Regions from separate parts of the Streptomyces subrutilus genome, predicted to be linked through region 2. Evidence: riboswitches for the same ligand, from Rfam matches in the RefSeq annotation. Region 2 holds a riboswitch; the other holds the start of a gene.

Region 1 (4,203 bases), 3.1 Mb from region 2:
GGGGTCCTGGCGGCCCCGCCCGGTTTCCTGCCCGCGGCGCAGGAACTGCTGCACCGGCACAAGGCGCTCCTGATCGCGGACGAGGTGCAGACCGGCCTCGGCCGGACCGGGGACTTCTACGCGTACCAGCACGAGCCGGGCGTGGAGCCGGACCTGGTGTGCGTGGCGAAGGCCCTGTCCGGGGGGTACGTGCCGGTCGGCGCGACCCTCGGCAAGGACTGGATCTTCAAGAAGGTCTACTCGTCCATGGACCGGGTGCTCGTCCACTCCGCGAGCTTCGGCTCCAACGCGCAGGCGATGGCGGCCGGCCTGGCGGTGCTGTCCGTCATGGAGGACGAGGAGGTCGTGGCGAACGCCCGGGCCACGGGCGACCTGCTGCGCGGCCGGCTCGCCGCCCTCGTGGACGACTACGAGCTGCTGTACGAGGTGCGCGGGCGCGGGCTGATGATCGGCATCGAGTTCGGCCGGCCGTCGTCGCTGGGACTGCGCTCGCGGTGGACCGTGCTCCAGGCGGCCCGCAAGGGGCTCTTCGCCCAGATGGTCGTGGTCCCGCTGCTCCGGAAGCACCGCATCCTCACCCAGGTGTCCGGAGACCACCTGGAGGTGATCAAGCTCATTCCGCCGCTGATCGTGGACGAGGCGGACGTGGAGCGGTTCGTCGGGGCCTTCCGCGAGGTCATGGACGAGGCGCACGGCGGGTCCGGGCTGATGTGGGACTTCGGCAGGACGCTGGTGAAGCAGGCCGTCGGCAACCGGTGACGGCGGCCCGCTCCGGCGGGTCAGTCCAGCAGCCGTGCGCGCAGCCGGTCGAGGGCCTCGGGCGACAGCCCGAGGCCCTCCGTCAGGTAGGACGGGACGCCGCCCCACCGTTCGTCGATGGTGTCGAAGGCGGCGGTCAGGTACGCGGCGCGGGCGTCGAACAGCGGGGCGAGCAGCTCCGCGACCTCGGGGGCGCGCGTCTCCTGCGTCTCGCCGCTCCGGCGGACCCGGTAGCGCCGGTGCGGGGCGTTGGACTCCAGGTAGTCCGCCACGATCGCCTCCCGCTCGACGCCCAGCGCGAGCAGGGTGACGGCGATCGACAGGCCCGCCCGGTCCTTCCCGGCCGCGCAGTGCATGAGCGCGGGGACGCTGTCGGCGGCGAGCGCGCGCAGCACGCGGCCGTGTTCGGCGGTGCGGTTCGCGATGATCGAGCGGTAGGAGTGCGCCATCCGGGCCTCGCCCTTCCCGTCGCCCAGGAGCGAGCGGAGCCGGGCCAGGTCGCCGTCGCGGACCAGCTTCCAGAACTCCCGGCCGTCGGCCGGGTCCGAGAGCGGGATGTTGACGTTCCGCACCCCGGTCAGTTCCACGTCCGGGCCCTCCAAGGCGTGGTCGGCGTCGTTGCGGAAGTCGAAGACGGTGTGGAGCCCGAGCGAGTTGAGGAACTGTGCGTCGGTTTCGGTGGCATGTGCCAGATGTCCGCTTCGGAAGAGTCGTCCTGGCCTGACCCTCCGTCCGTCGGTCGTGGGCAGCCCGCCCACGTCGCGGAAGTTCCGCACTCCGGCCAGTTCCGGTTCCGGTTGCGGCAGTCCCTGCGGGGTCGGGGGTATCTGCTGGGTCACGTGAACTCCTCCGCATCGTCGTCGGTGTCCGAATTACACTACTTGGCAACAACTTGCCATATCCGGAGGCGAGATCGGGCCCTCCCCGTGAGCCAGATCATACGGTGACCGTGAGTGCCTGATCGGCAAAGCCGAATGGCCCGGCCCGGGCGGTTGTTGGCGGTCGGGAATGGACGGAGGGTGACGGGAATTCAGCGGCTTCCACACACCTGGGATTCCGTCAGGAAATTCGTGGCTTGTTACCCGGCACCTCGCTCGATTACCTTCGCGATCGATCCGGGTGGACCGCCTAATCCTGCCGCCTCCCGGAAACCGCACCCGACTATTCGCGCGCGGCAGGAGCGGGGGAACCAGGTAAGCCGCCGTCCACGGTGTTCGCACCGGGACGGCTCGGGGTGAAGCCGTGCGCGTTCCCCGCGCGGACGGCCGGACATCTCCAGTCCGAACCCGACAGCTCACCTCGCAGGCGACGGAGAGGAATCCGCCATGCCCGCAAAGGGTAAGCACCGCCGCCCCAAGTCCCGCTCGCTGTCCCGCGGTTTCGCCGTCGCCGGCACCGGCGGCGCCGCCCTCGCGCTGCCGCTGCTGGGGGCCACCGGCGCCCAGGCGGCCGGTGCTCCGGCCGCCGCCCCGTCGCTCGCCCCGGCCGCGGCCGTCGCCCCGGCCGCACAGCTCCCGTCCCTACCGCAGGCCGTCCCCGCCGCCCGGGCGGCGGCCGCCCCGACCGTCTACACGGTCGTGGCCGGCGACTACCTCTCCAAGATCGCCGCCGACCGCAGCCTGACCGGCGGCTGGCAGCAGCTCTACGCCGACAACCGCGCAGCCGTCGGCAGCGACCCCTCCCTGATCCACCCGGGCCTGCGCCTGACCCTCGGTGCGAAGGGCGACCGGGCCGCCGCTCCCGCCCCCGCGGAGAAGCCGGCCCGGACCGCGCAGAAGCCCGCCGAGACCCGTACGTCCGGCGGCGCCGCCGAGCAGGCCGCCCCCGCCCCGAAGGCCGCGCCCCAGGCCCGGCCGAAGGCGACGCAGAAGCCCCGGCCGCAGAACGGCGAGAGCGCCACCGGCACGGGCGCCGTGACCGCCGCCGGCTTCGTCGCCCCCGTCGGCGGCGGCATCTCGACCCAGTACCGGGCCAGCGGCGCCATGTGGTCCTCCGGCTACCACACGGGCGTCGACTTCATCGCGAGCTCCGGCACCACGGTCAAGGCGGTCGGCGCGGGCACCGTCGTCTCCGCCGGATGGGGCGGCGCGTACGGCAACGAGGTCGTCATCCGGCACGCGGACGGCAAGTACTCCCAGTACGGCCACCTCTCCTCCCTGTCGGTCTCGACCGGCCAGAGCGTCACCGCCGGCCAGCGCATCGGACTCTCCGGCTCGACCGGCAACTCCTCCGGCCCGCACCTGCACTTCGAGATCCGCACCGGCCCGTCCTACGGCTCGGACATCAGCCCGCTGGCCTACCTCCGCTCCAAGGGCGTCAGCCTCTGACGGCACCCGCCGCCGGAGCGCGCGCACGCGGCGGGCCGGGACCCGAGGGGGGTCCCGGCCCGCCGCGTACGTATTCCTTATCCAGCGGGTGGTATAGATCACGGTCCGTCAAGCCCTGGTTACGTTGGCGTAGGTCGGGCGTCGGGGTGAAGGATGGTCCTTCGTGGCAGCGACGACGACGACACTCAAGACCATCGGCTCGTACGCGGCGATCGGGGACAGCTTCACCGAAGGCGTGGGCGACCCGGGGCCCGGGGGCTCCCCTCTCGGCTGGGCGGACCGGCTGGCCGTGCTCCTGGCCGACCAGCGCGACGAGCACGACTTCCGCTACGCGAACCTGGCCGTGCGCGGCCGGCTCCTCGACCAGATCGTGGCCGAGCAGGTCCCGCGGGCCAAGGCGCTCGCGCCCGACCTGGTGACCTTCTGCGCGGGCGGCAACGACATCATCCGGCCGGGCAGCGACCCCGACCGCGTGGCCGAGCGGTTCGAGGCGGCCGTCGCCGACCTCACCGGGTCCGTCGGCCTTGTCATGATCACCACCGGCTTCGACACCCGGGGCGTCCCGGTCCTGCGGCACCTGCGCGGCAAGGTCGCGACGTACAGCGCCCACGTGCGCTCCATCGCCGACCGCTACGACTGCCCGGTGCTCGACCTCTGGTCGCTGAGGTCCGTACAGGACCGCCGCGCCTGGGACACCGACCGGCTCCACCTGTCGCCCGAAGGGCACACCCGGGTCGCGCTGCGCGCCGCGCAGGTGCTCGGGCTCCGGGTGCCGACCGACCCCGACCAGCCGTGGCCGCCGATGCGGCCGCGCGGTTCGGTGGACGCGACCCGGGACAACATCCAGTGGGCCCGCGAGCACCTGGTGCCCTGGATCGGGCGGCGGCTGCGCGGCGAGTCGTCCGGGGACCACGTGGCGGCGAAGCGCCCGGACCTGATGCCGCTGTAGCGACCGGCGCACAGGGGCGGCAGGGGACGCGGGCGCGGGCCTTCGACCCGGGGCGACGGGCCGGCCCGCGGCGCGGTGCGCGGGTCCTTCGGCCCGGGGCGGAGCGCGACACGCGGGGGCAGACGGCCCGGAGTGGAATCCTCCGGGGCCGACGTGCGTTGGGATGGG
Region 2 (4,203 bases):
ACCACCTCACGGAGGCCGAGGCCACCGCGATGGCCTTCATCCTGCTGTTCGCCGGCTTCGAGACGACCGTGAACCTCATCGGCAACGGTGTCCACTCCCTCTTCATGAACCCGGGCCAGCGCGCCCGCCTCCAGACCTCCCTGGCCGCCGGGGAGCGGGGCCTGCTGGAGACCGGCGTCGAGGAGCTGCTGCGCTACGACGGCCCCGTCGAGCTCGCGACCTGGCGGTTCGCCACCGAACCGCTCACCCTGGCCGGACAGCGGGTGGCGGCCGGGGACCCGGTGCTGGTCGTCCTCGCGGCGGCCGACCGCGACCCCGCGCGCTTCGCCGAACCCGACACCCTCGACCTCGCGCGCACCGACAACCAGCACCTCGGCTACGGGCACGGCATCCACTACTGCCTGGGCGCGCCGCTCGCCCGGCTGGAGGGCCAGACCGCGCTCGCGACGCTGCTGACGCGCCTGCCGGACCTGGAACTCGCCGTACCGGCCGAGGAGCTGCGCTGGCGGGGCGGGCTCATCATGCGCGGCCTGCGCACCCTTCCGGTCCGCTTCACGCCGCGGGGGCGCTGAGCCCCGCCTGACCACGCGTCAGGCGCGGTCCGAACTTGTGACAATCGTTCGAAGGCCGCTAGGTTCTGCCGTTACCCCGCTGTTATGCGAAAGGTGCACCTCATGCGTTCCGGGAACGGCCGCCACAGACGCCCCCGCCAGGTCCCCGCCCTGGTCGTCACCGCAGGAGTCACCGGCTCCGCGCTCGCCCTGCCGCTGCTCGCCGCCACCAACGCGACGGCCGCCGACACCTCCACCTGGGACCGGGTCGCCGAGTGCGAGAGCGGCGGCTCGTGGAGCGCGAACTTCGGCAGCGGCGCGTACGGCGGGCTCCAGTTCACGCAGGAGCAGTGGAAGAACGCCGGCGGCCTCGACTTCGCCGAGCGCCCCGACCTCGCCAGCCGCTCCCAGCAGATCGCCGTCGCCGAACGGGTGCTGGCCGCCCAGGGCCCCCAGGCGTGGCCGCTGTGCGCCGCCACGGCGGGCCTGGCCCAGCAGGGCGCCGCCGCCGAGGTGGACCCCGGCCTGCCCGGCTCCGGCGGTGCGGCGGCCCCCACCCCGAACCGCCCCGACGCCGACGTCCCCGTCACCGGCACCGGTGCGCCCTCCACGGACTTCGGGGCGCCGACCCCGCTGCCGAGCCCGTCCGACCTCCCCGACGGCCCGCTCGCACCCTCCCTCGGACTGCCCGTCATGCCGGCGCCCGACGACCCGGCCACGAGCCCGGCCGACCCGACGGCCCCCGCGGACCCCACCGCCCCGACCGTCCCGGGTGAACCCGCCACGCCCGCGCCGGACGGCTCCACGCCCCCGGCCGACCCGACCGCGCCGGCGGACCCGACCGCGCCCGCGGACCCCACCGCGCCCGCCCCTTCGCCCTCCGGCACCCCCGACCCCTCGGGCGGAGCCACGCCCCAGACGACGACCGGCGCCTCCACCGACCCCTCCGCCCTGCCGTCCGTCCCGGAGGGCAGCGGCAAGCACCGCGGTACCCCGGCGGCCGAGGAGTCCGGCGCGGCTGACGGGGCGTCGGAGCCCTCCTACACGGTCAGATCGGGCGACAGCCTGACCGCCATCGCGTCCGCCAACGGACTCAAGGGCGGTTGGAACGCGCTCTACGAGGCCAACGAGCAGGTCATCGGCAAGGACGCGGACCTGATCAAGCCCGGTCAGAACCTGGATCTAAGCGCGGAATAGCGGCACTTCGGGCACCCGTAAAGCTGCTGATTGTCCGTTTTCTGTAAGTGAGACATGCGTCTCTTCGCTCCAACTGGCGTGTCCCACCCGGCGGCTGCCGCAAACCCCGTCCTCACCTGCGCAAACGTCCCCGCAGGGGGCGCAAGCAAGGGTGGTTTCCCCCCGATGTTGCGCGTTGAACATCGGGGGGAGACCTGTCTACCTTCTGAGTCGCCCGCCACCGCGGGCTCCTTCGACCGCATCGCCGAATCCTGCCGGCGGACGGGGGGAACAGTCGTCGCGTCAAGCGCCGAAGGCAGGAGCGGGGGAACCAAGGTAGGCGCCGGGAGCGGCCGTTGAGAGACGGTCACGCCACCGGCTAGGGGTTAAGCCGTGCGCTAGGTCGCACGGCCGGGCAACTCACTCGCCCGAACCCGACAGCTCACCTCGTAGGCGTCGGTGAGGAGAAACTCCATGCTGCTTTCCGGCAAGGGCAAGCACCGCCGCGGTTCCAAGGCCGTCCGCATCGTCACGCTCGCCGGTGTCGCCGGTGTGGCCGTGGCCGCCCCCCTGATGGCCGCCGGCTCCGCCAGCGCCGCCACCGCGTCCGAATGGGACAAGGTCGCGCAGTGCGAGTCCGGTGGCAACTGGTCCATCAACACGGGCAACGGCTTCTACGGCGGCCTGCAGTTCACGTCCTCCACCTGGGCCGCGTACGGCGGCAAGGCGTACGCCGCGCAGGCCAACCAGGCCAGCAAGTCGCAGCAGATAGCGATCGCCGAGAAGGTCCTCAAGGGCCAGGGCAAGGGCGCCTGGCCGTCCTGCGGCGTCGGCCTGTCCAAGGCCTCCTCCGGCGGCTCCGTCGAGGCCCCGGCCAAGAACCAGCAGAAGACCGAGTCGAAGAAGACCACGCAGGCCGCGCCGAAGAAGGAGACCAAGCGCTCCCAGGCCCCGACCACGCGCTCCGAGCGCTCCGAGGCCCCGGCCCCGACCGCCAAGCCGAAGGCCCAGGCCCCGAAGACCGGCACCGGTTCGTACGAGGTCAAGTCCGGTGACACCCTCGGCACCATCGCCGAGGCCAACGGCGTCAACGGCGGCTGGGAGAAGCTCTTCGAGCTCAACAAGGGCGTCGTCACCGACGCCGACCTGATCTTCCCGGGTCAGAAGCTCCACCTCGGCTGAACGGTGCGGCCCTGACCGCACCCGGCCCCGTCCGTCCCCGCAGGGCCCCCACCGCCCGGCGCGCCTCCCCCCGCGCGCCGGGCGGCGGCGCGTGCCCGGCCGGACCGCGATGATCAAGGGTCCAATGTCCTGGAAGAGGGGTATTCGGGCCCTTTTTCGTCCCAGGACCCGGGCGGTCGGCCGGCCGAGTGCCCGGAGCCGGTTAGGCTCTAAGCGGCAAGGCCATCCCACGGCCTGACACGCCACCGCACACCCAGCGTCACATCCCAGAAGGAGATGCTCGTGCCGTCCATCGACGTCGTCGTAGCCCGGGAAATCCTGGACTCCCGAGGCAACCCCACGGTCGAGGTCGAGGTGGGCCTCGACGACGGCAGCACCGGCCGTGCTGCCGTTCCGTCCGGTGCCTCCACCGGTGCATTCGAGGCCATCGAGCTCCGTGACGGTGACCCCAACCGTTACATGGGCAAGGGTGTCGAGAAGGCCGTCCTCGCCGTCATCGAGCAGATCGGGCCGGAGCTCGTCGGCTACGACGCCACCGAGCAGCGCCTGATCGACCAGGCCATGTTCGACCTGGACGCCACCGACAACAAGGGCTCGCTCGGCGCCAACGCCATCCTCGGCGTGTCCCTCGCCGTCGCCCACGCCGCGTCCGAGGCCTCGGACCTCCCGCTCTTCCGCTACCTCGGCGGCCCGAACGCGCACCTGCTGCCCGTTCCGATGATGAACATCCTCAACGGCGGGTCGCACGCCGACTCCAACGTGGACATCCAGGAGTTCATGATCGCCCCGATCGGCGCGGAGTCCTTCTCCGAGGCGCTGCGCTGGGGCGCCGAGGTCTACCACACCCTCAAGAAGGTCCTCCACACCAAGGGCCTCTCCACCGGGCTGGGCGACGAGGGCGGCTTCGCCCCGAACCTGGAGTCCAACCGCGCCGCGCTCGACCTCATCGTCGAGGCCATCAAGCAGGCCGGCTACGTCCCGGGCAAGGACATCGCGCTCGCGCTCGACGTCGCCGCGTCCGAGTTCTACAAGGACGGCAAGTACGAGTTCGAGGGCCAGTCCCGCTCGGCCGCCGAGATGACCGAGTACTACGAGGAGCTCGTCTCCGCGTACCCGATGGTCTCCATCGAGGACCCGCTGTACGAGGACGACTGGGCCGGCTGGAAGACCCTCACCGACCGTCTGGGCTCCAAGGTCCAGATCGTCGGCGACGACCTCTTCGTCACCAACCCGGAGCGCCTGGCCCGCGGCATCGAGGAGGGCTCCGCGAACGCCCTGCTCGTGAAGGTGAACC

The links. Region 2 has a riboswitch for cyclic di-AMP ahead of CP968_RS19990 (transglycosylase family protein). Riboswitches for the same ligand answer to the same signal wherever they lie in the genome.
Region 1: another riboswitch for cyclic di-AMP. It lies ahead of CP968_RS06260 (LysM peptidoglycan-binding domain-containing M23 family metallopeptidase); the one in region 2 lies ahead of CP968_RS19990 (transglycosylase family protein).

What each region holds. Positions count from the first base shown of each region.
Region 1 covers NZ_CP023701.1:1,444,110-1,448,312, reverse strand. Annotated here, with positions in the region: gene CP968_RS06270 (aspartate aminotransferase family protein) at 1-759, shown strand, start outside; gene CP968_RS06265 (tyrosine-protein phosphatase) at 780-1,598, opposite strand; cyclic di-AMP (ydaO/yuaA leader) riboswitch at 1,908-2,080, shown strand; gene CP968_RS06260 (LysM peptidoglycan-binding domain-containing M23 family metallopeptidase) at 2,085-3,086, shown strand; gene CP968_RS06255 (SGNH/GDSL hydrolase family protein) at 3,250-4,035, shown strand.
Region 2 covers NZ_CP023701.1:4,541,737-4,545,939, forward strand. Annotated here, with positions in the region: gene CP968_RS19980 (cytochrome P450 family protein) at 1-572, shown strand, start outside; gene CP968_RS19985 (transglycosylase family protein) at 675-1,748, shown strand; cyclic di-AMP (ydaO/yuaA leader) riboswitch at 2,026-2,198, shown strand; gene CP968_RS19990 (transglycosylase family protein) at 2,202-2,909, shown strand; gene eno (phosphopyruvate hydratase) at 3,186-4,203, shown strand, end outside.